DNA from 4 places in the Pseudochelatococcus sp. genome. Region 2 is predicted to be linked to each of the others. Evidence: predicted binding sites of a transcription regulator. Region 2 holds the regulator's gene; each other region holds the start of a gene.
The links. Region 2 encodes PhoB, which activates phosphate uptake and scavenging genes when phosphate is short. Its sites were predicted from a motif close to TGTCATNNANCTGTCAT; they were not measured.
Positions count from the first base shown of each region.

Region 1: the regulator PhoB is predicted to act here: its motif matches at 3,847-3,863, upstream of ACOYJQ_RS00055 (DUF2794 domain-containing protein).
Region 3: the regulator PhoB is predicted to act here: its motif matches at 5,366-5,382, upstream of phnF (phosphonate metabolism transcriptional regulator PhnF).
Region 4: the regulator PhoB is predicted to act here: its motif matches at 1,832-1,848, upstream of ACOYJQ_RS15030 (esterase-like activity of phytase family protein).

Region 1 is NZ_JBMNUS010000001.1:4,678-12,098, reverse strand. It holds gene ACOYJQ_RS00065 (hypothetical protein) at 181-2,232, opposite strand; gene ACOYJQ_RS00060 (glycosyltransferase) at 2,234-3,184, opposite strand; gene ACOYJQ_RS00055 (DUF2794 domain-containing protein) at 3,376-3,687, opposite strand; gene nspC (carboxynorspermidine decarboxylase) at 4,323-5,423, shown strand; gene ACOYJQ_RS00045 (saccharopine dehydrogenase family protein) at 5,477-6,757, shown strand; gene ACOYJQ_RS00040 (c-type cytochrome) at 6,837-7,226, opposite strand.
Region 2 is NZ_JBMNUS010000007.1:73,055-80,475, reverse strand. It holds gene pstC (phosphate ABC transporter permease subunit PstC) at 1-993, shown strand; gene pstA (phosphate ABC transporter permease PstA) at 996-1,835, shown strand; gene pstB (phosphate ABC transporter ATP-binding protein PstB) at 1,832-2,641, shown strand; gene phoU (phosphate signaling complex protein PhoU) at 2,707-3,417, shown strand; gene phoB (phosphate regulon transcriptional regulator PhoB) at 3,744-4,448, shown strand; gene ACOYJQ_RS11730 (GcrA family cell cycle regulator) at 4,559-5,161, opposite strand; gene ACOYJQ_RS11725 (aspartate aminotransferase family protein) at 5,682-6,908, shown strand; gene argF (ornithine carbamoyltransferase) at 6,905-7,421, shown strand, end outside.
Region 3 is NZ_JBMNUS010000008.1:112,827-120,247, reverse strand. It holds gene purB (adenylosuccinate lyase) at 1-611, opposite strand, end outside; gene rpe (ribulose-phosphate 3-epimerase) at 637-1,344, opposite strand; gene ACOYJQ_RS13160 (cytochrome b) at 1,414-1,995, opposite strand; gene ACOYJQ_RS13155 (MaoC family dehydratase) at 2,085-3,083, opposite strand; gene ACOYJQ_RS13150 (MgtC/SapB family protein) at 3,201-4,499, opposite strand; gene phnF (phosphonate metabolism transcriptional regulator PhnF) at 4,511-5,299, opposite strand; gene phnG (phosphonate C-P lyase system protein PhnG) at 5,523-5,993, shown strand; gene phnH (phosphonate C-P lyase system protein PhnH) at 5,993-6,619, shown strand; gene ACOYJQ_RS13130 (carbon-phosphorus lyase complex subunit PhnI) at 6,622-7,421, shown strand, end outside.
Region 4 is NZ_JBMNUS010000010.1:107,883-115,303, forward strand. It holds gene ACOYJQ_RS15030 (esterase-like activity of phytase family protein) at 1-1,765, opposite strand, end outside; gene ACOYJQ_RS15035 (ExeM/NucH family extracellular endonuclease) at 2,180-5,224, shown strand; gene ACOYJQ_RS15040 (ABC transporter ATP-binding protein) at 5,303-6,334, opposite strand; gene ACOYJQ_RS15045 (ABC transporter permease) at 6,331-7,125, opposite strand; gene ACOYJQ_RS15050 (ABC transporter permease) at 7,122-7,421, opposite strand, start outside.

The sequences.
Region 1 (7,421 bases), on a different contig from region 2:
CGGCGCCGGGCTTTTTCCAGCCCCGCCAACGCAGACCTTCAGGGAAGCACGCGGATATTTGATTCATACGATCGATAAAGGGGATAAAACACCGGATCGCGCCGCTCCGCAAGATGCGCCTGAAACACCGCATCGCGGCACGCATTTTTCAGCGCGCGCGAAACAGCGGTGCTTCCAGCGCTATCGGGGCACCAGACGAAACGTGCTGGCGATGACAGGCGCGCTGACCGGGTGTTTCAGGCTGAAATGAAGATCGAACTCGCCCGAAGGCGCGATCATGTTATCGCTGACGGAGAACGACAATACGTCATCGATGCAGTCGCCGCGCTCGAAATCGGCCTTGATCTCGATCTTGTTGAGGGCGATCTCGATGTTACAGCGGTCGACGGGCGCGGCAAAGCGCATGGTTGCCAGCATGCGCGGCGGCGGGCGGTCGGCGATTTCGAAGTGCATGCGAACGCTTCTCGCGTCCTGCGCCCAGGCCCGTCCCGCCGCCGTTTCCGCGCCCCAACCGGAAACTTCGTAGAAAACGCTGTTTCGATGCGGCCCGGCGAAGGCAATGACCCGGCCGAGCGGATAGGTCATGGCCGTGGTGTCCGTCGCGCGCGGGTTGGCGGTGACGGAGCAAAGGCCGAGCCCCACGACACGCGCCCCGATGTCCGTCCCGAAATGACGGCAGTCGATGCCATCCTGACGCAAGCGGAAGGCGTTGAGGAAATCCAGCGTGCGCTTCGACATCGGTTCGCCCTGAATGGAGTAGACCGGTCCGTCATGACGGGCCAGCGCATCCCGGAACAGGTCGCCCATCCGGTTGCCGGGATCGGGGATCATGCCGATGTTGAAGAAGCGCGTCCGGTCGCCGAAATCGGCGATCACGTAGGTCGTCGGATCGCCGAGAAGCAGAAAGATGCCGTTCGAGTCCAGAATTTCCGCCGGCAGATGGGTGCGGGTTACGTCATAGGTCCAGACGGAATGACCGAAATCGCTCGGTCTGGTCCACGCGCCGATCGCGATCATCAGCGAACCCGCCGCCACCGCCAGCACCCGCGCCGGAATACGCAGGAGCACAAGCATGGCGATCAGCGCCGGCCCGGCGATGAGTTCGATGGGCGTCAGGTAGCGCTGGATGGCGAACAGGCCGATCCACAGCCCGTAGCCCGTCACGCTGAACAGCACCAGGGCGGCAGACCTTCCGCGGAAAGACGCGGCTGCGGGCAAAGTCCCTTGCGATATCCCGCCGGCTTGCGCCCTTGCGACACGCCACAGCGAAACGGCCAGCAGCGCGACCAGCAGAACGGACAGCACCGCGAAGCGCAGGTCCCGGAAGGGCAGTTCCGAAGACGGATGCAGCCCGACGACCCACTGGAAAGGATAGGAGAGCGCATCCGCCAGGCCCTCGGGCAGAAAGCGGCGGTCGACCGTATTCTCCGGCGGGTAGAAGGGGGATTTGAAGATGCTGTTATAGAAGGGAAAAATCGGACTGCCGAAATGGCGCCAGAGTTGATGGCTCCAGTAGCCGTTGGCCATCACGCCGCCGAGCGCGCCGCCCGACGCAAGAGCGGCGAAGGCGGGGAACCGCGCGCGCCAGCCGGCGATGGCCAGCAGGGCGACGACGGCACCGAGGGCGAAACCCGCGTTGGTCAACTTCAGACCGACCGATACGCCGAACAGCAAACCCGCGCCGAACAACAGCGCCGTGCGCCGATCGGGCGTGTCGGTCGCGATCAGCAGCAGGCACAGGCCGGCCAGAATCGGCAGCGACGCCAGGCTGTCGGCGAAGGAGCTGCCCGTTTCCGTCAGGAACATCGGCCCGAACACGCCGGCCGCGGCCCCGAGAAGCGCCATGACGCGGCGCGCCGGCAGGGATATGTCCGCGCCCTTCAGAACCAGAAGGCTCATGATGTAGAGCAGCGGAATGTTGAGCGCCTGAATCCAGGTGATGGCCACCGCCGCCCTGAACGGCGACATCATGGCGTTGAGCACGAAATGCGGCAGATAGAGAAACGGATTGAGGAACTGCTGCAAACCGGCGATATGGCGGAACGGCTCCTCCGACAGCGCGGCCGCGGTGGTGAACCTGTGATAGTTCATCAGGTCGTAGTTGATGTCCTGCCCGCGCCACCAGGTGAAGACGGACAGGCCGGTTGCCGCGACCAGCCATACCAGGACGGCGATCGCAAGGTCGGACCGCCAGGATTGGCGATCCCGTGGCGACGACGACGATCCGCTCATGTCATTCCGCCGGCAGCGGGGGCAGGGAAAGGTAGGCGAGGCGCTTGATCTCCTGCCGGCTTTGCGTGAGCATGTCGAGCATCATGCCGGTAAAGAAGGATATGATACCGGTAAGCACGAGGCCGATGCTCAGCACGGCCGTCGGCAGGCGCGGCACCAGCCCGGTCGCGAGATATTCCCCGATGACCGACACGCCGAAGCCGACGCCGATCCCCATGCCGAGCAGACCCAGGAAGCCGAAGAACCACAGCGGCCGTTCGTCCTTCACCAGTTTGGCGATCAGCATCAGGATGCGAAAACCGTCGCGATAGGTGCGCAGCTTGCTGGTTGAGTTCGCCGGCCGCTCGCCATATTCCGTCTCCACCTCCGTGCACGGCATGCGCAGTTCGAGCGCGTGAACGGCCAGTTCCGTCTCGGTTTCGAAACCGCGCGACAGAGCAGGGAAGGATTTGACGAAACGGCGCGAAAAAACCTTGTAGCCCGAAAGCATGTCCTGGAATTGACGCCCGAAGATGACGCTGACGAGCTTCGTCAACACGTAGTTGCCCAGCTTGTGCCCGGGCCTGTACGCATGCGAGGCCGTCGAAACGCGGGAGCCGTTGACGAGATCCAGCCGATCCTCGATCAGCCTGTCGATCAGCATCGGCGCGGCACTGGCGTCATAGGTGCCGTCGCCATCGGCCAGAACGTAGATATCCGCCTCGATGTCGGCGAACATCCGCCGCAGCACGTTGCCCTTGCCCTGCCGCGTCTCGCGTCTGACGGTCGCGCCGGCCCGGCGCGCGATGTCGGCGGTATCGTCGGAAGAGTTGTTATCGTAAACATAAATGACAGCGTGAGGCAGAGCTTTTCGAAAACTCTCCACCACGGAGTTGATCGATGCGGCTTCATTGTAACAGGGCAGGAGGACAGCGATTTTGTGGTAATCGCTATTGTTTCCACTTAAAGACATAAAAACATCTCCACCTGAAATGATGCCTGAATCACGTATTAATTATTTGAGATTCACGCTGCATCCATTATATTGCTAATAATATGAAGCACACGGCATGTAAAGGGCGCTGTACGCCCTCGACCGGTTATTGCGCCGGCCGCGTGGTATCCTTGGTTGAATCGATTTTTCGGTTGCTGCGGATGCGTGCGTCAGCGCACGATCTTCAGAGGTCGGTCCAGCGCCGCGAGCACGCGGGCGAGATCCGCCCCGCGCTTGAGAATGAGGCCGGAAGCCGCGATTGCGGCATATTGCCCCTGTTTGCGCGCAAGGCGCGGCGTCTTCTCGACTCTGTAAAGCGGCACTTCGGACGAGCGCCGGTATATGGAAAACACCGCCCTGTCGCGCAGGAAATCCAGAGCGTAGTCGCGCCATTCCCCGCCGGCGACCTTGCGTCCGTAAAGCCCGAAGATCAGCCGTAGTTCGCCCTGGTCGAAAGTGACCGCGGAGGGCTCTGCCGCCATGGGCGGCGGCGCTTCCGCGCGCGCCCTCAGGGATACGACCGCGCCGCCGGTCTCCGCCCGGCGACTGCCCTGCGAATCCTCGTCTTGTCCGGCATCCTCGCCGTCCGTCCCGCTCAATCGCCTCTCCCGCCCTGAAAACGACGGCATCAAGGGTGTCGCTGTCTCACCGCTGTCATGATGGCCGTCGCGGCGGCCACATGCAAGCGCCAAAGCGCCCCGCCATGATGCGCCGGATGCGGCGGTGAAATGCCCCGATATTGCCCCGTCGCGGGCAAGGCTTCGCCGCGATGCCGCCCCAATCGCCCGCGATAGTCGGCATCGTCATCCAGGTGGCCCGGCTGTTCGCTGTGCCGAGTTTCATAGCCCCCCAGCCCCTTCGGCAGGGCGCAAGTCGGGCCATCTGGATGCGACGGATCTCCCCCTCCCGATCTCTTCTCCGCATTTGATGAACCCGGCGCAAGGCCCGTTTCGCGGGCCTCACGGGCTGTTTTTCAATTCGTCCTTGAGTTTCAGGCGATTGGAATATAAAACAGCGGCTGCGCTTGCTGGATCTTCTCCAGAACAGGCAAAAAGCGGCCTTGTGCGCCGCAACACTTCTCAACCGCAAGGATGTGGAATTGAACCGCAGATCGGATATCCGGACACCGTATTACCTGATAGATAAGGAAAAACTTCTTCGCAATATGGAAGTAATAGCCAGATTGCGCGAGAGGTCCGGGGCAAAAGCTTTGCTGGCTTTGAAATGCTTTGCCACCTGGTCGGTGTTCGATCTGATGCGCGAGTACATGGACGGGACGACGTCTTCCTCGCTGTACGAGGCACGTTTGGGCCGCGAGAAATTCGGCGGCGAAACCCATGCCTACAGCGTGGCTTATGCCGATCACGAGATCGACGGGGTTCTCGCGCAGGCCGACAAGATCATTTTCAACTCCATCGGGCAGCTCACGCGCTTTTCGGCGCGGGCGGCGGCGCGCGGCGTGCGGCAGGGCCTGCGGGTCAATCCCGGCGTCAGCAGCTCCGGCTTCACGCTGGCCGATCCCGCGCGCCCCTTCAGCCGTCTGGGCGAATGGGACGTGGAGAAAGTGGAAGCCGTGATGGAGCGGATCTCCGGCTTCATGATTCACAACAATTGCGAGAATGCCGATTTCCCGCTGTTCGACCGGATGCTGGGGGAGATCGAGGCGCGCTACGGCGCGCTGCTCGGACGGCTCGACTGGGTGAGCCTCGGCGGCGGCATCCATTTCACCGGCGAGGGCTATCCGGTCGATGCCTTCGCGGACCGGTTGAAGGCGTTCGCCGACAGGTTCGGCGTGCAGGTCTATCTGGAGCCCGGCGAGGCCGCCATCACCAACAGCACCACGCTGGAGGTGACGGTGCTCGACACCCTGTTCAACGGCAAGAACCTCGCCATCGTCGACAGCTCGGTCGAGGCGCACATGCTCGACCTGCTGATCTACCGGCTGAGCGCGAAGATGAAGCCGAACGACGGCGCGCACATCTATCAGGTGTGCGGCAAGTCGTGCCTTGCCGGCGATATCTTCGGCGAGTTCAGCTTCGAGGCGCCGCTTCAGGCCGGCGACAGGCTGTCCATCGAGGATGCGGCCGGTTATACGATGGTCAAGAAGAACTGGTTCAACGGCGTCAAGATGCCGTCGATCGTCGTTCGCCAGCTCGACGGCACGCTGGATGTCGTCAGGGAGTTCGGCTTTGAGGATTTCGCCGGCAATCTCTCCTGAGAGCGCCGCGAATATCGCAGTTTACCCCACGAAAACGGAGAACCCCGCGTGAAATGAAAAAGAATGTCCTCATCATTGGTGCTGGAGGTGTAGCACAGGTCGTCGCCCACAAGGCCGCCCAGAACAACGACGTTCTCGGCGAGCTTCATATCGCTTCGCGCAGCGTCGCGAAATGTGAGGCGATCATCGCGAGCGTCAGGGAAAAGGGCAGCCTGAAGGTGCCCGGCGTGCTGAAGGCGCACGCGCTCGACGCGCTCGACATCGAGGCGACGAAGGCGCTGATCCGCGAGACGGGCGTGCAGATCGTCATCAACGTTGGCTCTGCCTTCATCAACATGTCGGTGCTGCGCGCGGCTATCGACACCGGCGTCGCCTACATCGACACGGCCATTCATGAGGACCCGGCGAAGATCTGCGAAACGCCGCCGTGGTACGCCAATTACGAGTGGCATCACGCGCAGGAATGCGCCGAGAAGGGCATCACCGCCATCCATGGCGCGGGCTTCGATCCCGGCGTCGTCAACGCCTATGCCGCGCTCGCCGTTGCGGATTATTTCGATCACGTCGATTCGATCGACATCATCGATATCAACGACGGCAGCCACGGGCGCTATTTCGCCACCAACTTCGACCCCGAGATCAATTTCCGGGAGTTCACGGGCCAGGTCTATTCGTGGCAGAACGGCGCGTGGCAGACGAACCGGATGTTCGAGATCAGCCGTACAGACGACCTGCCCGTGGTAGGCGCGCAGACGACGTATCTCTCCGGCCATGACGAGCTTCATTCGCTCTCCCGCAACCTGCCGGTGAAGGATATCCGCTTCTGGATGGGCTTCGGCGAGCATTATATCAATGTCTTCACGGTGCTGAAAAATCTCGGCCTGCTGTCCGAGCAGCCGGTGAAGACGGCCGAAGGGCTGGAAGTCGTGCCGCTCAAGGTGGTGAAGGCGGTGCTGCCCGATCCCTCGTCGCTTGCGCCCGATTATGTCGGCAAGACCTGCATCGGCGATCTGGTGAAGGGCACGAAGGACGGCGCGGCGCGCGAGATCTTCATCTACCAGATCTGCGACCACAAGGAATCGTATGAGGAAGTCGGCAGCCAGGCGATTTCCTACACGGCCGGCGTGCCGCCCGTCGCGGCGGCGATGCTGGTCGCCACCGGCGCGTGGGACGTGAAGCGGCAGGTCAATGTCGAGGAACTGCCGCCGCACCCGTTCCTCGATCTGCTGAACCGCATCGGCCTGCCGAATCGTATCCGGGACGAGAAAGGCGACCGCCCGCTGGATTTCACGCAGGCGGAAGACGGCCGCTGGAGCGTCGCCGGCGGCGCGTGACGCGATCGGGTTCAGGGAAGCGGGGCGCTGTGGCGTCCCGCTTTCTCTTTTGGGCCGTCATCGGGCGCCCCGAACGCCTCTATCGCCTCGCGCCGTCGGCGTCGAACCGTTTCAGATAGGCGATCAGGTCGGCGATCTCGCTGTCCTTCTTCAGGCCGGGAAACACCATGCGGTTGCGCGGCACCTTCCCGCGCGGGTCGCGCAGGTAGGCGGCCAGCGTTTCCTCGTCCCAGGTCAGGCCGGAACCCTTCATGGCGGGAGAATACGCATATTTGTCGATGCTCGCGGCGGGGCGGCCGACGATGCCGTTGAGTTGCGGGCCGACGAGATTGCGCGCCCCTTCGCCGACCTGATGACAGGCGCGGCACTTGACGAAAAGGCGCTCGCCCGCGGCGGCGTCCTGCGCCCGCGCCGGAGCGATCAGGATTGCGAGTGCCGAAAGCGAAACGATGGCGACAAAGGTTCTCATGACGATGCGATCGTACCCGGAGCAGGAACCATAATCCTCTAAAGGATCGTCGCGCCGGACGCCAATGCGCGGATCAGCGCAGGGGTTAAAGCGTTTTCAAGCAAAGTGGATACCGCTTTGCGTGAAGAAAACGCGTAAAGTCAATAAGATAGGGCATTTCGGCGTTTCAACGAAACGCCGAAATGCCCTAGGCAG
Region 2 (7,421 bases):
ATGGCCGACGTTGCAATAAAAGACATCTCCCGCGGCGGTGACGCAGCGGTGAACAGATCGCGCGTCCTGAACAGGTTCAGGCAGGGCGACACGATATTCTTCCATTTGACGCGGACGGCGGCACTTCTGGTGCTGGTCCTCCTGTTCGCGATCATGGCTTCGCTGATGTACGGCGCCTGGCCGGCTCTCAGCCATTTCGGCCTCGACTTCTTCGTATCGCAGGCATGGGATGCGAACGCCGAGGAATTCGGCGCGCTGGCGACCATTTACGGCACGCTGGTGACTTCGCTGATCGCGATGCTGATCGCGGTTCCCGTGGGGCTCGGCATCGCGGTGTTCCTCACCGAGCTCTGCCCGATGACGCTGCGCCGCCCGATCGGCATCGCGGTCGAGCTGCTGGCCGGCATCCCGTCGATCATCTACGGTATCTGGGGCTTCTTCGTATTCGCGCCCTTCCTCCAGCAGACGGTGCAGCCGTTCCTGATCGCGGTCTTCGGCCCCGTCCCGCTGCTGAACGCGGTTTTCGCCGGCCCTCCCTACGGTCTCGGCACGCTGACGGCGGGCCTGATCCTGGCGATCATGGTGCTGCCGTTCATCGCTTCGGTGTCGCGCGACGTGTTCGAGACGGTGCCAGCCGTGATGAAGGAAGCGGCCTACGGCCTCGGTTGCACCACCTGGGAAGTCGTGCGCAACGTGGTCATCCCGCACACGCGCGCCGGTCTCGTCGGCGGCATCATGCTGGCGCTGGGGCGCGCGCTGGGCGAGACGATGGCCGTCACCTTCGTGATCGGTAACGCCAAGCAGATCTCGGCGTCGATCCTTCAGCCCGGCACGACCATTTCCGCGACCATCGCGCTCGAATATGCCGAGGCGTCGGAAGGGCTTTATCGCTCGTCGCTCGTGGCGCTCGGTCTCATCCTGTTCATCATCAGCTTCATCGTGCTGGCCGCCGCCCGCCTCATGCTGGCGCGCCTCAACAAGCAGGGGGCCTGATCATGGTCACTTATGCCGCGCGCAAGCGCAAAAACAGCATCACCATGGGCCTTTGCACGTCCGCCGCGCTGTTCGGCATCCTGTGGCTGCTGCTGATCCTGGGCGTGCTGGTGTGGGAAGGCTTCTCCGGCCTGTCCGCCGCCGTGTTCACGGAAATCACGCCGAGCATGGGCTCCGTCGGCGGCGGCCTGTTGAACGCCATCATCGGCTCCATCATGATGACCTTCGTCGCCGTGCTCATCGGCACGCCGCTCGGCGTGCTCGCCGGCACATACATGGCGGAATACGGCCGCTACGACAAGCTGACGAACGTCGTGCGCTTCATCAACGACATCCTGCTTTCCGCGCCGTCGATCGTCATCGGCCTGTTCATCTACGAGGTTCTGGTGGCGCCGTTCGGGGGCTTCTCGGGCTGGGCGGGCGCTGCGGCGCTGGCCGTGATCGTGATCCCCGTCGTGGTGCGCACGACCGAGGACATGCTGCTGCTCGTGCCCGGCCAGTTGCGCGAGGCCGCGACCGCGCTGGGGCTGCCGCGCTCGATCGTGATCCGTCAGGTCGCCTACAAGGCGGCGCTCGCGGGCATCGTCACCGGCGTCCTGCTGGCGGTGGCGCGGGTGAGCGGCGAAACCGCGCCGCTGCTGTTCACCGCGCTCAGCAACAACTTCCTGAGCTGGGACATGACGCAGCCGATCGCCAGCCTGCCGGTCGTGATCTACAACTTCACCAAGACGCCTGACGAGAACATGCAGCAGCTTGCATGGACGGGCGCCCTGCTTATCACCTTTACGGTTCTTGCGATGAGCATTTCGGCTCGCGCTCTCTCCACGAGGAAGAAGAAATGACCACCCAGAGCGCCACGCAACCGGTGCCGCCGGCGATCCCCGCCGGCCCCCTCACCGAAAAGGTTTCGGTTCGCAATCTGAAGTTCTACTACGGCAGCACGCTGGCGCTGAAGGGCATCAATCTGCCGCTGTACGACCGGATCGTCACCGCCTTCATCGGCCCCTCGGGTTGCGGCAAGTCGACGCTGCTGCGCGTCCTGAACCGCATGTACGATCTTTACCCCGGCCAGCGGGCCGAGGGCGAGGTGCTGGTGGACGGGCAGAACGTGCTCGTTCCCAACCAGGACCTGAACGCCCTGCGCGCCAAGGTCGGCATGGTGTTCCAGAAGCCGACGCCGTTTCCGATGTCGATCTACGACAACATCGCCTTCGGCGTCCGCCTCTACGAAAGCCTGAGCAAGGCGGAAATGGACGAGCGCGTCGAATCCTCCCTGCGCCGCGCCGCCATCTGGGACGAGGTCAAGGACAAGCTCAACGCTTCCGGCCAGAGCCTTTCGGGCGGCCAGCAGCAGCGCCTGTGCATCGCCCGCACCGTTGCCGTGAAGCCCGAGGTCATCCTGTTCGACGAGCCGTGCTCGGCGCTCGATCCGATCTCGACGTCCAAAGTCGAGGAGCTGATCGACGAGCTGAAGGAAGACTACACGATCGCCATCGTGACGCATAACATGCAGCAGGCGGCGCGCGTGTCGCAGTTCACGGCGTTCATGTATCTGGGCGAGCTGGTGGAATTCGCGGAAACGACGAAGATCTTCACCGCGCCGCAGGACAAGCGCACGCAGGACTACATCACGGGCCGCTTCGGCTGATCGGGCGTATGGACCGGGCGGTGCGCCGCATCGCCCGTGCCGCCTTCAGACAGGGATATTTGGTGATGGCCGAACATATTGTAACTTCCTTCGACGCCGATCTCGAACTCTTGCGCAGCAAGATCGCCGAGATGGGGGGCATTGCCGAGAAGCAACTGGATGATTCCACGCGCGCGCTGGTGCGCCGCGACGTCGCCCTCGCCCAACAGGTCATCGATGCCGACGTGCGTCTCGACAACCTGCAACGCGAGATCGAGGATCTTGCGGTGTCCACCATCGCCCGCCGCCAGCCGGTCGCGGTCGATCTGCGGGATATCGTCTCGGCCATCCGCGTGGCCGGAGATGTCGAGCGTATCGGCGATCTGGCGAAGAACACGGCGAAGCGCGTCCTGGCCATCAGCAGCGAGTTGCAGCCGGCCAAGATCGTCGTCGGCGTCCAGCACATGAGCGATCTCGTGCAGGCGCAGCTCAAGGACGTTCTCGACGCCTATGCCCAGCGCGACGAAAAGAAGGCGCTCGACGTCTGGAACGGCGACGACCGTATCGACGCGCTCTACAACTCGGTGTTCCGCGAGCTTCTCACCTATATGATGGAAGACACGCGCAACATCACGTTCTGCACGCATCTGTTGTTCCTTGCCAAGAACATCGAGCGCATCGGCGACCACACGACCAACATCGCCGAGACGATCTACTTCCTGACCACGGGCGAGACGCTTGCGGGTGAGCGCCCCAAGGGCGACACCACGAGCTTCGCCACGACCGCAACGCTCTGAAGGCGGCAGGTCCCGGAGTACCCCACGGCGCTCCGGGGCCGTGCGCCGTCAAGGCGGGCTCTGCTTGCGCAGCCTCGCGGGATGCGCCGTCCCGAGGGGTCAGGTGGAACGTACAGGGAAAGATGGACAGCTCGGGCGATGCACCGGTCATCCTCATATGCCGCAAGCGCACATGATCCTTTCGGAGAACGGTCCGAAGGGGTTGCTCGCGTTGCGCGGCGTCTCCGCGCGACAACCTCCGCCGAATTGCCGATGAGGACAGTGTAGCCTGAGCACGTGAAGATTCGATGTCTCGCAATGGTTGCGGGCGGTTCCACGAGGATATCATGGTAGGACCACGCATTCTCATCGTGGAGGACGAAGAGCCGCTGGCGCTGCTTCTTCGTTACAACCTCGAAGCCGAAGGCTACTTCGTCGACAGTGTCGGACGCGGCGACGAAGCGGAGATCCGGCTCCGGGAGCAGGTTCCCGACCTGGTTCTGCTGGACTGGATGTTGCCGGGCCTCTCCGGCATCGAGCTGTGCCGGCGCGTGCGTGCGCGCGGCGACACCGAACGCCTGCCGATCATCATGCTGACGGCGCGCGGCGAGGAGGGCGAACGGGTGAGGGGACTCGCCACGGGCGCCGACGATTACGTCGTCAAGCCTTTCTCCGTGCCGGAACTGCTGGCGCGCGTGCGCGCGCTGCTGCGGCGCACGAAGCCTGGTCATGTGGCGACACTGCTGCTGGCGGGCGACATCGAGCTCGACCGGGAAACCCGGCGCGTGCGCCGCAACGGCCGCGAGTTGCACCTGGGGCCGACCGAGTTCAAGCTGCTCGAGTTCCTGATGCAGAGCCCCGGCCGCGTCTTCACCCGCGAGCAATTGCTCGATGGCGTATGGGGCCACGATGTCTATATCGACGAGCGCACGGTGGATGTGCATGTCGGACGGTTGCGCAAGGCCATCAACCGCGCCCGCAGCCCCGATCCGATCCGCACCGTGCGCGGCGCGGGCTATGCTTTCGACGAGACATTCGCGCGCGCCGAGTAGAGCGCTTTGCGACCGTCCCGCCGGAAGGATTTTGCCCGGTGCGGGCTCATGCAAAAGCCGCCGGATCGTCCGGCGGCTTTCTTCTTTTGCCGTGATGGGGCGGCCCCGGCTCAGGCGCGCTTGCGGTCCCGGCGGCGATCGAGAACGGGCTGGTAGGCGATGCTGGCGTGATGCGCGCAATAGGGCATGCCGATCACCGCCCGCGCGCCGCAGAAGCGGAAATTCGGCGACGTGGGATCGCCCACCGGCCAGCGGCACATGTACTCGCGCAAATCCATGATGGTGACACGCTCGGAAATCGGCACAACGACATTCTCGCGCGTGACCGGCACGAGATCGGCGGCCGGGCTGCGGACGGGATCCTCATCCGGTTCCACGGCCAGCGGCGCGGCCGCGAGCGCGGCGTTGCCGAAGGTCGGCGCCATGGGCTGCGGCGCCGGGGCGGGAGGAACGATGGCCGCCGGCGGAACCTGGCGCGGGGCGGGCGCGAGCGGCTCGGCAGCCTGCGGCGGCTTGCGCGGCGCGCGGACGGTCTGCGCCGCCGGCGCCTTCGCGCGGCCCGACAGGCCAAGACGATGAACCTTGCCGATCACCGCATTGCGGCTGACGCCGCCGATTTCCGTCGCAATCTGGCTGGCGCTCAACCCGTCGCTCCAAAGCTTGCGCAGTTGCTCGACGCGCTCGTCAGTCCAGGTGTTGCCGGGATCGCTCATCATTCATGCTCCATCTCGCCACGCCCCGCGGGGAATCCCTCGATGCCCAAACGGAATCCCTCATTTCGCCGGCAAACGACTCATTGCCGGACGCAACGTTCACCTCATGGGAAACGCTGGAAGAGGCAGCCGGACGATATTCCGTGGCTCTCACGCGGGAAACTACAATATGCTGCGACTCTCCGGCAAGAGTCATGCGTCGATTGGCGCGCAATTTCCCACAGGAGAGATCGTAAACAAATCCTTGAACGCCGCGAAGAATGCTGTGAATGCGGGCGATATCAAGGCGATGGCGCGAAATTCGCAATTTTTCGCCGCGAGCGCCGACGGCGGGGCGCGGCGGAGTTTATACTTGAATGTCTGCGGCATCGATCATAAGATACTAGGGAGTTGCCGCCCTGTGGGGCGGCTTTTCCGTTTTCCGTCGCCGGGTGGCCGGCGCGGGCGGCGGGTTTTCCGGGGCGCGTGCGCCGTCTGGCGGCCTTTCGCGCGCGGCCTGCCTTCTCTGGAGTATGGTGCCTTGACATCGCCTCTTCTGCCAACCTATGCGCGGGCCGACGTCGTTTTCGAGACCGGGGAGGGCGTATGGCTCGTGGCGCGCGACGGTCAGCGATATCTCGATCTGGGGTCGGGCATCGGCGTCAATGCGCTGGGCTATAACCACCCCGGATTGCTGGCTGCGCTCGGCGCGCAGGGCGGCAAGCTGTGGCACATCTCGAACCTGTTCCGGAACCCGCAGGCGGAGCGCCTCGCGCAACGGCTTGTCGACGCAAGCTTCGCCGATACGGTGTTCTTCACCAATTCCGGCGCGGAGGCGCTGGAATGCGCGATCAAGACCGCGCGCAAGTATCATGCCGCGAACGGCCATCCCGAGCGCTTCCGTCTCGTCACCTTCGAGGGCGCTTTTCACGGGCGGACGCTGGCCACGATCGCGGCCGGCGGCCAGCAGAAATACCTTGAGGGCTTCGGACCGAAGGTCGAGGGTTTCGATCAGGTGCCGTTCGGCGATTGGGATGCGCTCGCCGCCGCGATCGGGCCCGAGACCGCCGGCATTCTCATCGAGCCCGTGCAGGGCGAGGGCGGCATTCGCGCCGTGCCGCCGCAGGACCTGCGCCGGTTGCGCCAGATCGCCGACGATAACGGCCTGCTGCTGGTCCTCGACGAGGTGCAATGCGGTATCGGCCGCACGGGCAAGCTTTTCGCCCACGAATGGGCCGGCGTCACGCCGGACATCGTGGCCATCGCCAAGGGCATCGGCGGCGGTTTCCCGCTGGGCGCGAGCCTCGCGACGCGCGAGGCGTCGAAGGGCATGACGCTCGGCACCCACGGCACCACCTTCGGCGGCAATCCGCTGGCGGCGGCGGTGGGCAACGCCGTGCTCGACGAGATCCTCGCGCCCGGCTTCCTGGAGGGCGTGCAGGAGAAGGCCGGCCTCTTCCGCCAGCGGCTCGCGGAACTGAAGGACGCCTTTCCCGACGTGTTCGAGGATGTGCGCGGCGAGGGGCTGATGCTCGGCCTCAAGCTCAAGGTGCCGAACACGGAGTTCGTCAAGGCAGCGCTTGCGCGCCGGCTTGTCGTGATCGCGGCGGGGGATAACGTGGTGCGCTTGCTGCCGCCGCTCATCATCGGCGAGGCGGAGATCGGAGAGGCCGTCGCGGGGCTCGGCGAAGTGGCGCAGACGTTTCGGGCGCAAACTCTTCAGGCGGAACCGGACGCAGGAAAAGCAGACGAAAGACAGGCAGGATGAGTAACGGCAACGGAGCCACGGAAGGCCGGAAGGTGCGGCATTTTCTCGATCTCGGCGATTTCTCGGGCGAAGAGGTGCGCGCGGTGCTCGATCTCGGCGCCGCCATCAAGGCGGGGCGCGTGAAAGGCGGGCCGCAGGCCAGCCGCCCGCTGGCCGGCAAGGTGCTGGCGATGATCTTCGACAAGCCCTCCACCCGCACGCGCGTCTCCTTCGATGTCGGTTTCCGGGAGCTCGGCGGCGAGCCGATCATGCTGACCGGCGCCGAGATGCAGCTCGGCCGGGGGGAGTCGATCCCCGATACGGCGCGCGTGCTGTCGCGTTTCGTCGATGCGATCATGATCCGCATTCTCGATCACGCCGCGATGCTCGAACTGGCGGAATATGCCTCGGTTCCGGTGATCAACGGCCTCACCAAGCTGTCGCATCCCTGCCAGATCATGGCGGATGTGATGACTTTCGAGGAGCACCGCGGCCCCATCAAGGGGCGCACGGTGGCGTGGACCGGCGATTCCA
Region 3 (7,421 bases), on a different contig from region 2:
TTTTCGGCGACATAAGCCTCGACGGAAGGGTCGATATTGGCGAAGGTGCCGACCGCCCCCGAAATGGCGCAGGTCGCGATTTCCGCGCGCGCCGCGACGAGCCGCTCCCGCGCGCGGGAAAACTCCGCATACGCCTGCGCCAGCTTCAGCCCGAAAGTCACGGGCTCGGCATGGATGCCGTGCGAGCGGCCGATGGTGGGCGTGAGCTTGTACTCGAAGGCGCGCCGCTTCAGCGCCGCGAGCAGCGCGTCGAGATCGGCGAGGAGGATGTCGCTTGCCCGCGCAAGCTGGACATTGAGGCAGGTGTCGAGCACGTCGGAAGACGTCATCCCCTGATGCACGAAGCGCGCCTCGGGACCGACGATCTCGGCCAGATGCGTCAGGAACGCGATGACGTCGTGCTTGACCTCGCGCTCGATGGCGTCGATGCGGGCGACGTCGAACGTGGCCTTCGATCCCTTCTCCCAGACGATTTCCGCCGCTTCCTTCGGCACCACGCCGAGTTCGGCGAGTGCGGTGGTGGCGTGCGCCTCGATCTCGAACCAGATGCGGAACTTCGTTTCCGGCGACCAGATGGCGACCATCCCGGGGCGGCTGTAACGCGGAATCATCTCGGTACCTCAGGCAAAAATTCTGTCAGACCCATTCACCAATAACGGATTCGCCGGCCTTGCGAATGGCGGAAATATTATCGGCATACGCCGCGGGCCCGCCACGGAACACGGCCGAGCCGGCCACGAGCGCGCGCGCGCCGGCGCGCACGATCGCCGGCGCGGTTTCCGCGGTCACGCCGCCGTCGACCTCGATCACGATCGGCCGCTCGCCGATGAGCGCACGCGCCTGCGCCACCTTCCCGACGGCGGCGGGGATGAAGGTCTGTCCGCCGAAACCGGGGTTGACGCTCATCACCAGAATGAGATCCACGTCATCCAGCACATGTTCGAGCGCGCTCACGGGCGTCGCCGGGTTGAGCGCGACGCCGGCCTTCTTGCCCAGATGGCGGATGGTTTGCAGGGTGCGGTGGAGATGCGGCCCGGCCTCGACATGGGCGGTGATGATGTCGGCGCCCGCGTCGGCAAACGCCGGCAGGTAGGGATCGACGGGCGCGATCATGAGATGCACGTCGAGAATCTTGCGCGTCAGCGGCCGGATGGCGCGCACCACCTCCGGCCCGAAGCTGATGTTGGGCACGAAGTGACCGTCCATCACATCGACATGCACCCAGTCGGCGCCCGCGCCGTCGATGGCCTTGACCTCCTCGCCGAAGCGGGCGAAATCGGACGCGAGAATCGAGGGAGCTATAGACAGAGACGACATGCCGCGCACCGGGTTGACAGGTTCCATGAACATGTCAGGCGCGTAGCATGTCAGGGGCGGGAGCGCAACGCGGCAATGCCTGCCGCGCATTTTCCGTCACCGCGCGGGAGAGGCCGTGCCGCCCGCAGCCCTTCTTCCGGCGGCGGGCAGCATCCGGCCCGCCACGTCGTCGCGCCAGATGAACTGATGCACCAGCACCATGCCGACATGGCCGGCGATGAGAAGCAGCAGCACCCATGCCAGCAGGCCGTGCGCCGCATTCGCCGGCGCCATCAGCCACGCGGTCTGTTCTCCGGTGGCCGGAAACAGCGGGATGCCGAAGGGCTGGAAACCCCGGCCCGAACCGTAGGCGCGCAGAAGCGCCAGCAGCGGCACGACCAGCATCAGGACGTAAAGCGCGAGATGCCCCGCTTTCGCCAGCAGCCCGAGCACGCCGGGCTCGTAGAAGGGGCGACGGCTGCGATTCGTCAGCCCCCAGAGCAACCGCACGACGATCAGCGTGAAAAGCAGCGCACCGATGGCGCCGTGCGAGCCGACGAAGAAGGAAACCGGCGGAACGCGCCCGAATATGCCGCGCAGCACCATCCCCGTGAACTGCCAGAGCAACAGCCCCGCCATGCCCCAATGCAGCACACGGCTGACGATGCCGTATTTTTCCCGCGTATCAAGCCATTGCATCGTCTCATGCCTCAACTGATGCGAAATCCGTCCGGCCAGACTGACCGAAACTGCGCCGTGCGACAAATGACAATGACGTGTGGGGCGCGTCAACCGGCGTTTTGCCGCTCCCAGAATACCGCGCCGGAGAAGCGGAAGACCGTCTCGCCGCCCGCGTTGACGGCCAGATTGTCCGTTTCCACGATGCCCCAGCCCGGCCGCGACGATGACACGCGCCGGGCCGTGATCGTGCTGCTGTAGGTCAGCCGATCGCCGGCATAGACGGGCCGCAGCCAGCGCAGTCCGGTGAAGCCGGGCGACGGGCCGAGCCGGGCCGCCGGCGCGTCGGCCGAGCGCGTTTCAGCCTCCCGATAAGCCACGTTGAGCTTCATCCACACCGCCGCCGTATGCCACCCGGAGGCGCAAAGCGCACCGAAATGCGTGCCGCGCGCGGCCTCGGGATCGGTATGGAAAGGCTGCGGATCGAATGCATGGGCGAAACGAACGATCTCCTCGGCGGTAAAATGATGGCTGCCGAGCGCCACCGTGCTGCCGACGGCAAGATCGTCGAGCCAGAGGCGCGGCGCACCGGCGAGCGGCGCTTCCGGCTGCGCCGGCACGCCGGCGGGCGGGCGCTCCTGCGGCCGCGCCGCTGCGGGCAGCGCGTCGCGGCGGCCGAACATCACCCACGCACGCTGCCGGTAGACGGTTTCCTCGTGCTGGTTCAGCACGTCGAAAGCGAAATCCACCAGCCCCATGTCCGGGCGGCTGCGGGATGCGCGCGTCTCGACGATGGTCTGACGCACGCGCAACGTGTCGCCCGGCCGCACAGGCTTCACCCAGCGCCCCTCGTCGACGCCGGGCGAGCCCATGCTGGTGGAATCCACGAGCACGTGATCGTAGAACATCCGCATGACAACGGCGCAGGTATGCCAGCCGGAGCCGATCAGCGTGCCCGCGAAACTCATGCGCGCGGCCTGTGCGTCGACATGCATGGGCTGGGGATCGTATTCGCTCGCAAAGGCGATGATATCGTCCGCGCTCAGGGTGCGCGAGCCGTAGGTCACGACATCGCCGGCAACGAAATCCTCGAAGAAACAGGTGGCCACGCCTTCATCTCCTGTGCGCTTCCGATGGCCGGCGATCGTCCCGCCCGCCTCCCCGTCGTGCCGGTTCCGCCCCGCCGGCGTGGCCGGCGCGGCGTCCTAACACTTGTTTGTTTCTTGCTACACCAGTGTCACGGCCGCCACAAGAGCCCCGGCGACGAGGGAGGCGAGGGAGACGGCCGCGATGAGCAGGCCGTAGCGCCGCGAGCCGAGGGCGAGGCTGTAGGCCATCTTGGCGAGAATGTTGGTGGCGATGGCGGCCAGAATCGACAGTTCCCGCGTGCCGGCCGACAGCGCCGCGTCCGACAGGCGGGTGATCGAGAGAATGACCGAGTCGATATCGACCAGCCCCATGATCACGGAAACGGCGACGGTTCCCTGATCGCCGAAAGTCGCCGCCGCGACGCGCGCGGCGACGGTGGCGAAGGCGATGATCGCGGCAAGCTTCACCACGGAGCCGATCTCGAACGGATTCTCCGCGCCCGGCCGGGAGCGATCGGCGGATGCGGCCGCGTCCGGCGCCGCAACCGTCATCATGGAGCAGACGACGGCCGCGGCGGTGATCACGACGGTGATGCCGGCGAGCGCCGGGAGCAGCGTCGACAGCATGGCGGGCGCGAACAGCATCACCAGAACGATGCCGCGCGTCACCGACACCGCGCTCGCGGCGAGCGCGCCGGCGGCGATGGTGTGAACCGGCAACGGTCCGGCCGCCGAATCCCGCGCCGCCGTCAGCGCCACCGCCGTCGAGGAGACGAGCCCGCCGGCGATGCCGGCGATCAGCGGGCCGCGCGAAGCGCCGAAAATCCGCTCCGCCACATAGCCGACGAACGACACGCCCGCCAGCGCGATGGCGAACACCCATATCTCGGCAGGGTTCACGGCGTCGAAGGGGTCGACGGTGCGGTCGGGCAACAGCGGCAGCACGATGAAGGCCATCGCGAGCAGGAAGACGGCGGAACGCAGCTCCGGCCACGTCAGGCGGGCGACGAAGGCATGCAGCGTCTCGCGGCCGGCCAGCAGCAGGGTGAGCGCGATGGCCGCAGCCCCCGCCGTGGCGGGATCGCCGAGAACGGCGAGGCAGCCGAGCAGCAGTGTGGCCTGCCCGGCGATCACCGTGGTGACGCTGAAATCGTGCTCCTCCTGCGCCTCCCGCCATTTGAACAGGCCGAACACGGCGGAAAAGGCCAGGAACACCGCGCCCGCGAGCATGGCGGGAGCCGATGGAAATGCGGCGGCGCCCGCCTGCGCCACCGCGCCGGTGAGCCCGCCGAGCAGGCCCGTGATGCCGAAGGTGCGGATGCCGGCCGTGCGCGCCCCCGGCGCATCGGCGCGGTCCCGCCAATGCCGTTCCGTGCCGACGAGCAAACCGATCGCCAGCGACAGCCCGAGCTGAAAAACGAGCGACGACGTATCCATCCGCCGTCCGCTCAGCCTCGCTCGTCGCTGGTGACGACGAGTTCCACCCTGTCGGCGGCGAAAGCGGTCTGCCCGAGCTGGATCGGCACACCGTCCACATCGGCGTCGATGCCGGTCGCCGTGATCACCAGCCGGCCCGGCGCAAGGTCGAGATGGACGGCTTCGTCGCGGGTCGCCGTGCGGGCGGAAATGCGCGTCTCCACCCGGAAAAAATCGGCGACGCCGCAATCCGCCATCGCCGGCGTGACCGCGAGGTGCCGGCGGTAGGCCTCCTCGAACCCCTCGAAACGCGGCAGCGGCAGGTAAAGCATGCTGCACGACACCGGCGTGCCGTCGGCGAAGCGCCGCGCTCTCACCGCAAGCACGGGAGCGCCTTCCGCCACGCCGAGCGCGCGCGCCACCATCGGCGCGGCCGGCTGCCGCTCCGCGCCGAGAAACTCGCCCCCCGGCTCATGACGCTCGCGCAGGACGTTCTCGGAAAAGCGCGTGCGCGGGCCGATGGGATAGGCGAGCGGCCTGTTCTCGACGAAAGTGCCGCGCCCCTGCGTGGCGCGCAGGAGCCCGCGGTCGGCCAGCGTCGCCAGGGCGCGGCGCACGGTGTGACGATTGACCCCGAAACGCGCCGCCAATTGCGCCTCGGTGGGCAGTTGCGTGCCGGGCGCCAGGCGCTGGGTCGCGATATCCGCCTCGATCTCATCGGCGATGCGCCGCCATGCTGCCACGCCTTCGCCGCGCACAAGCGCCGGCGAGGGCTCGTGCACACCTTCCCGGACGGCCGAAGCTCCCTGTCGTGTCGTCATCTTCCGGTCGTCCATTTCCCTTAGTTGTCGATGATCGTCCCGCTGGCCATGCGGCCTTCGACGGCCTGTCATCAAACCGTCACTGGACACTTTCAATCCTGTTGTCTATACATGTAAACAAATTTGTTGTCGGGTAAGGTCGGTCCCGCAAGTCCGGCCTTCGATTGCGGCGACGTTATCGTTCCCGATCCCGATGTCACCTGCAACCGCAAAAGACGAAAATATGGTCGATACAGCCAGCATTGGCGCGGAATTTGCCCAGCAACCGGCCCGCCGGCGCGTGATGGCCCTGTGCGCTGCGGCGACGTCGGACGACTTGCGCGAGGCGCTCGGTTCGCTTGCCCCGGCGTCCGGGCCGGCGGATCTGCGCCCGCCGGAGACGGGCCTCGTGATGGTGCAGGGGCGCATGGGCGGCGACGGTGCGCCGTTCAACATCGGCGAGGCGACCGTTTCGCGCGCCGCCGTGCGCGTAGGCGACCATAGCGGCTTCGCCTACCATCTCGGCCGCGACCGGGAGCGGGCGCGGCTCGCGGCGACCCTCGACGCGCTCTGGCAGGACGAAGCGCACCGCGCGGCGGTGGAGGCGGCGCTTGCGCCGGTCGAGGCGCGTCTGGCGGAGGAAGCGGGCGTGCGGGCGGCGCGGACGGCGGCGACCCGCGTCAATTTCTTCACCATGGTGCGGGGAGAGGATTGATGACCGATGCGCTCCATTCTCTTCCGGCAGCGGGTTTTTCCGATGCGGCAGGCCAGTCGCAGGCGCTTTTCCGCGTGCTGATGGATGCGCTGGCCCGCCCCGGCACCATCGGGCGGATGCCCTTCGATATCGCGCCGCCCGCGCCGTTGACGCCGGAAGTGGCGGCCGTCGCCCTGACGCTGGCCGACCGGGAAGCGCCTCTGTGGCTCGACGCGGCGCTGTCGGAGGCAGAGGCCGTATCCTCCTACCTGCGCTTTCACACCGGCGCGCCGGTCGTCGGCGATCCGGCCGATGCCGCCTTCGCGCTGATCAGTGATCCTGGCCGCATGCCGGCGCTGGAGACGTTCGCGCAGGGGCTTGAGGATTATCCCGACCGTTCGACCACGCTCGTCATCGCGGCCGAGACGATCACCGCCGCGCCGGCGGACGACGCCGGCGCCCTCGTTCTCGAAGGTCCGGGCATCGCGGGGCGGGCGGCGCTTGCCGTCGCGCCGCTGCCGGCGGATTTCCGGGCGCAGTTGCGGCGCAACCGGGCGCGCTTTCCGCGCGGCGTCGATTGCCTGTTCGCCGGCGGCGGGCGGATCGCCGCCATCCCGCGCTCGTCCACTTTGATCGAGGGGATGTGACGATGTATGTCGCGGTCAAGGGCGGCGAGGCCGCCATCGACAACGCCCACCGGCTTCTCGCCCATGCCCGGCGCGGCGACCCGGCGACGGCCGAAATCACGCCGGCGCAGATCGCCGGCCAACTCACGCTGGCGACCGAGCGCGTCATGGCGGAGGGCTCGCTTTACGATCCCGCGCTCGCCGCCCTGGCCATCAAGCAGGCACGCGGCGATCTCGTGGAGGCGATCTTTCTCGTGCGCGCCTTTCGCACCACGTTGCCGCGCTTCGGGCAATCGGCGCCCGTCGACACGGCGGCGATGGCCATCGAGCGGCGCATTTCGGCCACCTACAAGGACCTGCCGGGCGGGCAGGTGCTGGGGCCGACGTTCGACTACACGCACCGGCTGATCGATTTTCTGCTGGAGGCGGGCGGCACAGTGCCCGAACCGGCGCAGGCCGGCATTGACACTGACACGAACATCGGCGACGGGCCGGCCGCCGCGCCGCGCGTCACCGACCTGCTGGACCATGAAAGCCTGATCGAACGCGAGCCGGGCGGCGAGGGAGGCCCCGCGCCCGACATCACGCGCGAGCCGATGGCTTTTCCCGCCGGACGCGACCAGCGCTTGCAGGCGCTGGCGCGCGGCGACGAAGGTTTTCTGCTCGCGCTCGGCTATTCCACCCAGCGCGGCTACGGGCGCACGCATCCCTTCGTGGGCGAAATCCGCTTCGGCGAGGTGGCGGTGGAATTCGTGCCGGAGGAGCTTGGTTTCGCGGTGCCGCTCGGCACCATTCGCCTCACCGAATGCCAGATGGTCAACCA
Region 4 (7,421 bases), on a different contig from region 2:
CGCGCTGAACGGCGACCCAGACGGTCTCGTTCTCGCCCTCGCCCGTCACGGCGGCGCCCTCGAAGCCGAAGCGCGTGGCGTGCGCCTTCAGCTCTTCCGGCAGCTCGACGATCTCCTGCACCGCGCCCTTGTCGTCGACGCGGACGAGACGGGAGTGGGTCGGGGTCTTCTTGTGCGCCGGATCGCCTTCGGAAGCCAGCCAGAAACCGCCGGCGGGACGGGCGGCGATGCCTTCGAGGTCGAGATTGGCGGCGGGCGCGCCGTCCTGCGTGACGACGCGCTTCTCGATGATGCGGGCCGGGGTCTGCGTGGCGTCGACGACGTAGATCGCGCCCTGCGCGTAGAAGCTGTCGCTGACGACATAGAAGCGGCCGGCGGTCGACGGATCGGCGGCAGCGCCGGACAGGGCACCCCAGCCGATGGGCCGGCCGGCGTCATCGTTGCCGGAGACGATGGTCGGATAGTTCGCCGGTGCCTGCTCGCGCTTGAAGATGGCGACGGTCGTGCCCTGGCCGCCATCCTCGCGCAGGTCGGTTTCGTTGGCGATCACGAAAAGATCGCGCTGCGGAATGGCCAGCAGGCCCTCGGGGCCGATGCCGCCGCCCGGCAGGAGCTGGAGAAACGCCGGCTCCTTGCCCGCGCCCTGATCGCGGTACACGCCGACGACCGAACCGCGCTCCGAACCGACGAAGAGGATGTTGTCGTCGCCGTACTTTCCAAAGGCGATGCCTTCAGGCTCGACGCCCTTCTTGTTGCGCTTTTCCGGGTAGTGGCCGGCGCGCAGCACCTCGTGCTCGAAGGAGGCGTGGCTCTCGTAGTCCACCTTGCCGCTCTTGTTGAAGATCGTGAAGCCGCGCGCGCCGCCCTTGTAATCGCCCTCGTTGGCGATCGCGAAACGCTCGCTGTCGAGCCAGCGCACCGCGTCCGGTTCGCGCAGGGCGTTCTCGATCGTGTCGGTGGGGCTGATGATGCCGTCGCGCTTCGTGTCGACGTTCTCCAGCTTCACGCCGCCGGCGGAGAAATGGGAAACGACCTTGCCCGAAGCCGCGTCGACGACCACGATGTGGTTGTTTTCCTGCAGGGTGACGACGACTTCGTTGTTCTCGTTGAAGTCGACGAATTCCGGCTCCGGGTCCTCGGGCGCGATTTCCGTGAGGCCGGTGAGCTCGATGCGGCGCAGGGAAGCCTCGTCCACGGTGCCGTCCGCGTTCACGGCGGCGAGCGAGAGATAGCCGGCGGGGAGCTGCGGCAGCTCGCCTTCGTTATGCTCCTCGTTGCGCTCGTTCTCGATGGCGATGGCGACGGACTTCTTGTCGCGGCTCAGCGCGACGGAATCCGGCTGGCCGCCGAGGTCGATCTTCTTCTCCAGCGTCTTGGTGGTGAGGTTGACCACGCCGAGGAAGCCCGACGGCTCCGTGTAGCTCTTCGAGGTGTTGACGGCGACGAGCGCCCTGTCGCCCACGACGACGACCGAGGTCGGCTCGCCCTCGACCGCGACGACACCGCCGGCCTTCGGAGCCGCGGGATCGGTGATGTCGACCAGACCGACGCGATTGCCGGGCGAATCGGTGTAGACCAGCAGCGTGCCTTCGGCATTCGCCGAGATGATCTCGGACACCGTTTCCTTCGCCGGATCGGCGTCTTGCGGCAGGTTATTGATCACCGGAAAAACCGCGATCCGGTTGAAGTTCAACGCTTCCGCGGCCGTCAGGGCGGTGCCGGACAGCAGGCTGAAGCAGGTCGCCAGCAGAATTGAGCGTTTCATGTCGTTGGGTCTCCAGAGATCCGCGCGGGATACATGGGTTGCGGAGCCCTATGTCATTGGCGGGCGATGACAATGGCGTGACATGACGCGTCATCATTGGCGGAAAAGAGACAATATGAACGACAAGAAACAGTCCGGGCGGGCGCTTCCGTTCACCATGACATCCGGGCCGGTGAGGCCGGCGTGAGACACCGCCGCCGATGCCGGCGGCCGCTTCCGCGACAATGCGCGCCAGGCGCCGGGCGCGATTCTCACGATGCCGCAAGCGGCGCGGGTCGCGCATGGATGCGCGCTCCTGAAGACAGGGAGTCGTTCCCGAACGGCAGTTAATCAGTTGTCACTGACGGGTGATATTGAGTCGAAATCCCGTATCCCAACGACAATTCGCAACAAAGTTCTCAGAAGGAAGGTGATATGTCGCTTTTTTCGTTTATTTCGGCTCTTCCGTCGTTCCACCTCGGCAAGATCGGCGACGATACCATCAAGGGCAGCAATCGGCCCGATCTCATCGTCGACCTGTGGGGCAATGACGTCATCGAGGGCCTCGGCGGCGACGACACGATTTTCGCCGGCGCGGGCGATGACATCATCGACGGCGGCGCGGGCAACGACACCATCGACGGCGGCAGCGGTTTCGACATCGCCTTTTATGCCGGCAAAGTATCGGATTACACCTTCGGCCGTCAGTCCTTGTGGTTCCTGAACTGGGTTTCGGTGACGGACAACGCCACCGGCGACCGGGACAAGCTCTTCAACATCGAGGCGCTGCGCTTCAACGGGGACGACTACACGCTCTATCTCGACGGCCGCAATAACGCAGCGCTCGCCCGCGACGACGCGGCGTCGGTGCTAGAGGGTGAGAAGCTGACCATCCGGGCGGTCGACCTGCTCGCCAACGACTGGGACTACGAGGGCGATCCGCTGTCGATCGCCCATGTTTCGGCGACGAGCGCCAGCGGCGCGTCGGTGTCGATCGTCGACGGCGCCGTCACTTACGACGCGGGCGATCTGTTCGCCTATCTCAAGGCGGGCGAGACCGCGACCGATACCTTCACCTACACCGTCGATGACGGCAAGGGCGGTTTCGACACCGCCACCGTGACGGTGACGATCGACGGCGTCGACGCGCCCGAGCCCGCCGTCGCCCCGCGCATCAACGAGATCCACTACGACAACACCGGCACGGATGCCGGCGAGTTCGTCGAGATCCGCGTCAAGGCGGGCGAGGATGCGGCCGGCCTCAAGGTCGAGCTTTACAACGGCAACGACGGCAAGACCTACAACGCCGCGGACGTGTCCGCCCTCGCCAAAACCACGGACGGCGATTACGACTATTACGTCTGGAGCCTGCCCGCCAACGGCATCCAGAACGGCTCGCCGGACGGCGTCGCCCTGTCGCGCGACGGCGAGGTGATCGAGTTCCTCTCCTACGAAGGCGTCTTCACGGCCGCGAACGGCGTCGCGCAGGGCAAGACCTCCATCGACATCGGCGTCGCGGAAGGCGGCGACACGCCGATCGGGCAATCGCTGCAACGCGTCGGCGACGGCCCCACCGACTGGACCGGGCCGCGGGAGCACACCCAGGGCGCGGCCAATGAAGGCGGCGGCGAGCCCGGCCCCGGCGAACCGCAGGCGCTGCTGATCTCGCAGATTCAGGGCACGGCGACGGCCAGCACCTATGTCGGTAATTACGTCCTCGTCTCCGCCATCGTCACCTACACCACGGCCGACGGCTTCTTCCTGCAAGAAGAGGATGCCGACGCCGATGGCGACGTGCGCACCTCGGAAGGCATCTTCGTCTACACGCGCAACGCCCCCGCCGTCGCGGCCGGCGATCATGTCGAGGTTTCCGGCACGGTCGACGAATACTTCAACCTCACGCAGATCAAGGATGTCACGGACATCGTGACGCTGTCGGCGAACAACGCCCAGCCGACGCCGGCGACCATCGCGCTGTCTCCCGATTTCATCGACGATCTGGAGCAGTACGAAGGCATGGCGGTCACGCTGACGACCGGCACGGCGGAACCGCTGACCATCATCGAGAACTACAATTTCGATCGCTACGGCGAGATCGTCGTTTCGGCCGGCGAGCAGGTGACGCCGACGCAGATCTACGATCCCAACACGCAGCTCGATGAAATCAAGGCGCTGCAACAGGCCAACGCCAACAACCGCTTCAAGATCGACGACGGCAATTCCGCCCAGAACCCGGACGCCTTCCCCTACGCGCCCGCCGCCGCCGGCGACAACGGCAACGGCTATCTGGACGCCGGCGACACGTTCTCCGAAGCCGGCCCCACGCTGCGCCTGGGCGCGCAGATCACCGAGCCCGTCACCGGCGTCCTGACCTACAATTTCGACGAATACAAGCTGCTGGTGAATGGCGTGCTGGCGATCGACGAGGCCACCAACGGCGGCGCGCGCGAGCCGGCGCCCGAGGATGTCGGCGGCCGCCTCACGGTCTCCAGCTTCAACCTGCTGAACTATTTCACCACGCTCAACGACGGTTCCGGCGCCGGCTCCGGCCCCGACAACCTGACGCCGCGCGGCGCCACCACCGCCGGCGACCTCGAACGCCAGACCGACAAGATCGTCGAGGCGATGCTGACGATCGACGCCAGCGTCTTCGGCTTGCAGGAGCTGGAGAACAACGGTTTCGGCGATAGCTCCGCCATCGTGGCGCTGGTCGACGCCCTCAACGCCGGGGCGAGCGACGGCACCACCTATGCCTTCGTCAACCCGAACGGGGAGGGTGTCGACGGCTTCATCGGCACGGACGCCATCACCACGGGCCTGATCTACAAGAGCAACGAGGTCAGCCTCGTGGCGAGCGACGTTCTTGTGTTCGACGAGGGCGGCGAGCAGAGCACCCGCCCGGCCATCGCCGCGACCTTCGCGGAAATCACCACCGGCGAGCGCTTCAGCGTCGCGGTCAATCACTTCAAATCCAAGAGCGGCACCGGTACGGGCGACGACGCCGATCAGGGCGACGGCCAGGGCGCGTTCAACGCCATCCGCACCGAAACCGCCCGCCAGCTCGCCGCGTGGCTCGACGCCGCCAATCCCGACGGCTATCTCGCCACGAACGGCATCGACGACACGGATGTGCTGATCATCGGCGATCTCAATTCCTACGCCAAGGAAGATCCTGTCACGGCGCTTCTCGATGCGGGCTTCGTCGACCTGATCGACGCGCACATCGGCCAGGACACCGCTTTCAGCTACCTGTTCAACGGCCAGCGCGGCACGCTCGACCAGGGCCTCGCCAATCAGTCGCTCGCCGGGCAGGTGAGCGGCGTGACCGAATGGCACATCAACGCGCAGGAGCCGGACCTGCTGAACTATTCCAGCCAGTACAAGGATGCGCGTTTCTACAACGTCGATCCCTTCGCCACGTCCGATCACGATCCGCTGCTGATCGGCCTCAACCTGTCGTCCGAGCCCGCGCTCGTCTGACGGCGGTTCCGCCATGCGAGAGGGGCGGCGTCCATGCGGACGCCGCCCCTTTTCCATTCCGGCAAGACGGCGGCGCCGTCAGCGCGCGACCGTGTGAATGTCCTGCCGGCGCAGCGTGAGCGTGACGCCGGTGCCCGGCGCAAGCTCCGCGGAATCGTATCGGTTGGGGGTCTCGACCTTCAGCCGCAGCCCGGCCGCGGTCACGATGTAGCGGATGAACGGGCCGGACAGGCTGGCGTCGGCCACGACGCCGCGCACGCGGATCGCATCGTCGTTTCCGGCGGCTGCGTCGGCGCTGTCGCGCGCATCCGTGAGCCGCCAGTCCTGCGGCTGGATGACGACCGCATCGGGGCTCTGGATGCCGGAAAGCTCGGTGAACTCCGCCGGCGTCAGCACGTTGGCGTCGCCGATGAAGCCGGCGACGAACAGATCGCGCGGCCGGTGATAGATGTCGCGCGGGGTGCCCGTCTGGGCGATGACGCCCGCGTTCATCACCGAGATGCGGTCGCCGAGCGTCAGCGCCTCGTCCTGATCGTGCGTCACCAGAATGCTGGTGAGGCCGGTGTCGCGCTGGATGCGCTTCAGCTCGTCGCGCAGGCGCTTGCGGATTTGCGCATCGAGCGCCGACAGCGGCTCGTCGAGCAGCAGAAGGGCGGGCTCCAGCACCAGCGCGCGTGCGAGCGCCACGCGCTGACGCTGGCCGCCGGAAAGCTGATGCGGGCGCACGTCGGCGCGCGCGCCCAGCGCCACCATGTCGAGCGTCGCCTCCACCTTGCGCGCGATCTCGGCGCGCGGCAGCTTTTTCTGCTCCAGCCCGAAGGCGAGATTCTGGCGCACGGTCATGTTGGGAAACAGCGCGTAGTGCTGGAACACCATCGCGATGCCGCGTTCCTTCGGAGGCAGGTTGTCGATCCGCCGCCCGCCGAGCCGGATCTCGCCCTCCGAAGGCTTCACCAGCCCGGCGATGGCGCGCAGCAGCGTGGTCTTGCCGCAGCCGGAGGGACCGAGCAGCACATGCATCTCGCCCTTGCCGACGGCAAGCTGGATCCCGTCCAGAATGGTGGATGCGCCGTAGGTCGCGCCGACTTTGTCGATGGTGAGATAGGTCATGCGCGTGCGCGCTCCGTTCTGGCAAGCCCCAGCGACGCCAATGTCAGGGCGAGCAGGAGCACGAAATAGACCAGCACGATGACGCTGGTGATGCGCCCGCTCAGGTTGCGCTGGGCGTACATGTACATCTGCAACGTCTCGAAACCGCCGCCCACCAGCATCTTCGCGTAGACGAACTCGCTGAACAGGATGGCGAAGTTCAGCACCGCGGCGACCATGACGCCCGGTGCGATGGCCGGCAGCACGACGCGGCGCAGGATCACCGCGTCGCTCGCGCCGACCAGCCGGCCGGCATCGAGCAGGTCGGCGATGGCGAGGCCCCGCAGGCTGTTCTTGATGGTGATGTAGAACATCGGAAAGCAGACCGGCACATAAACCAGCACCAGCACCAGCGGCGTGCCGTTGATCTGGAGCGGCGGCTGCGAGAAGACGCGCAGGTAGCCCACGACCAGCACGATGGCCGGCACCGCATAGGGCAGGATGACGAGACGCGCCAGCCAGCGGTCGAGCCCCGGCCAATAGATGTGCGCGCACACGATGGCCGGCACGATGAGCACGGTCGCGATGGCCAGCGCGATCGCCGCCACCGCCAGCGAGCGGACCATCGCGGCGATGAAGCGCGGGTCCGACACCACGGAAAGGAAATAGTCGGCGGTGAGGGCGGTCGGCAGCAGCGTGTCGGACCAGTCGGCCGCGAAGGCGTTGATGGCCGTGGCCGCGATCGGCAGCGCCATCAGCGCCGCCATGACGATGAGGAACGCGCGCGAGAGCAACCCGCCGGACGATGTCATGGCCGCTTCTCCCGCGCGAGGATCTGGCTCGCGACGATGGGCACCAGCAACACCAGCAGCAGCAGCAGCGCGATGGCGTTGGCGAGGTTGGGATCGGAGAAGATGTCGCCCGACACGAGGTCGCTGATGGCGATGGTCACGACGTTGACGCTCGTGCCCGTCAGCGCGAAGGTCGTGGCGAAGGTGCCCATGGCGTTGGCGAACAGCAGGATGGCGATCGCCGCGATCTGGCGCGCCAGGATCGGCAGGCCCACCCGGAGCCAGAACCGCAGGGGCGATACGCCCATCAGGGCCGC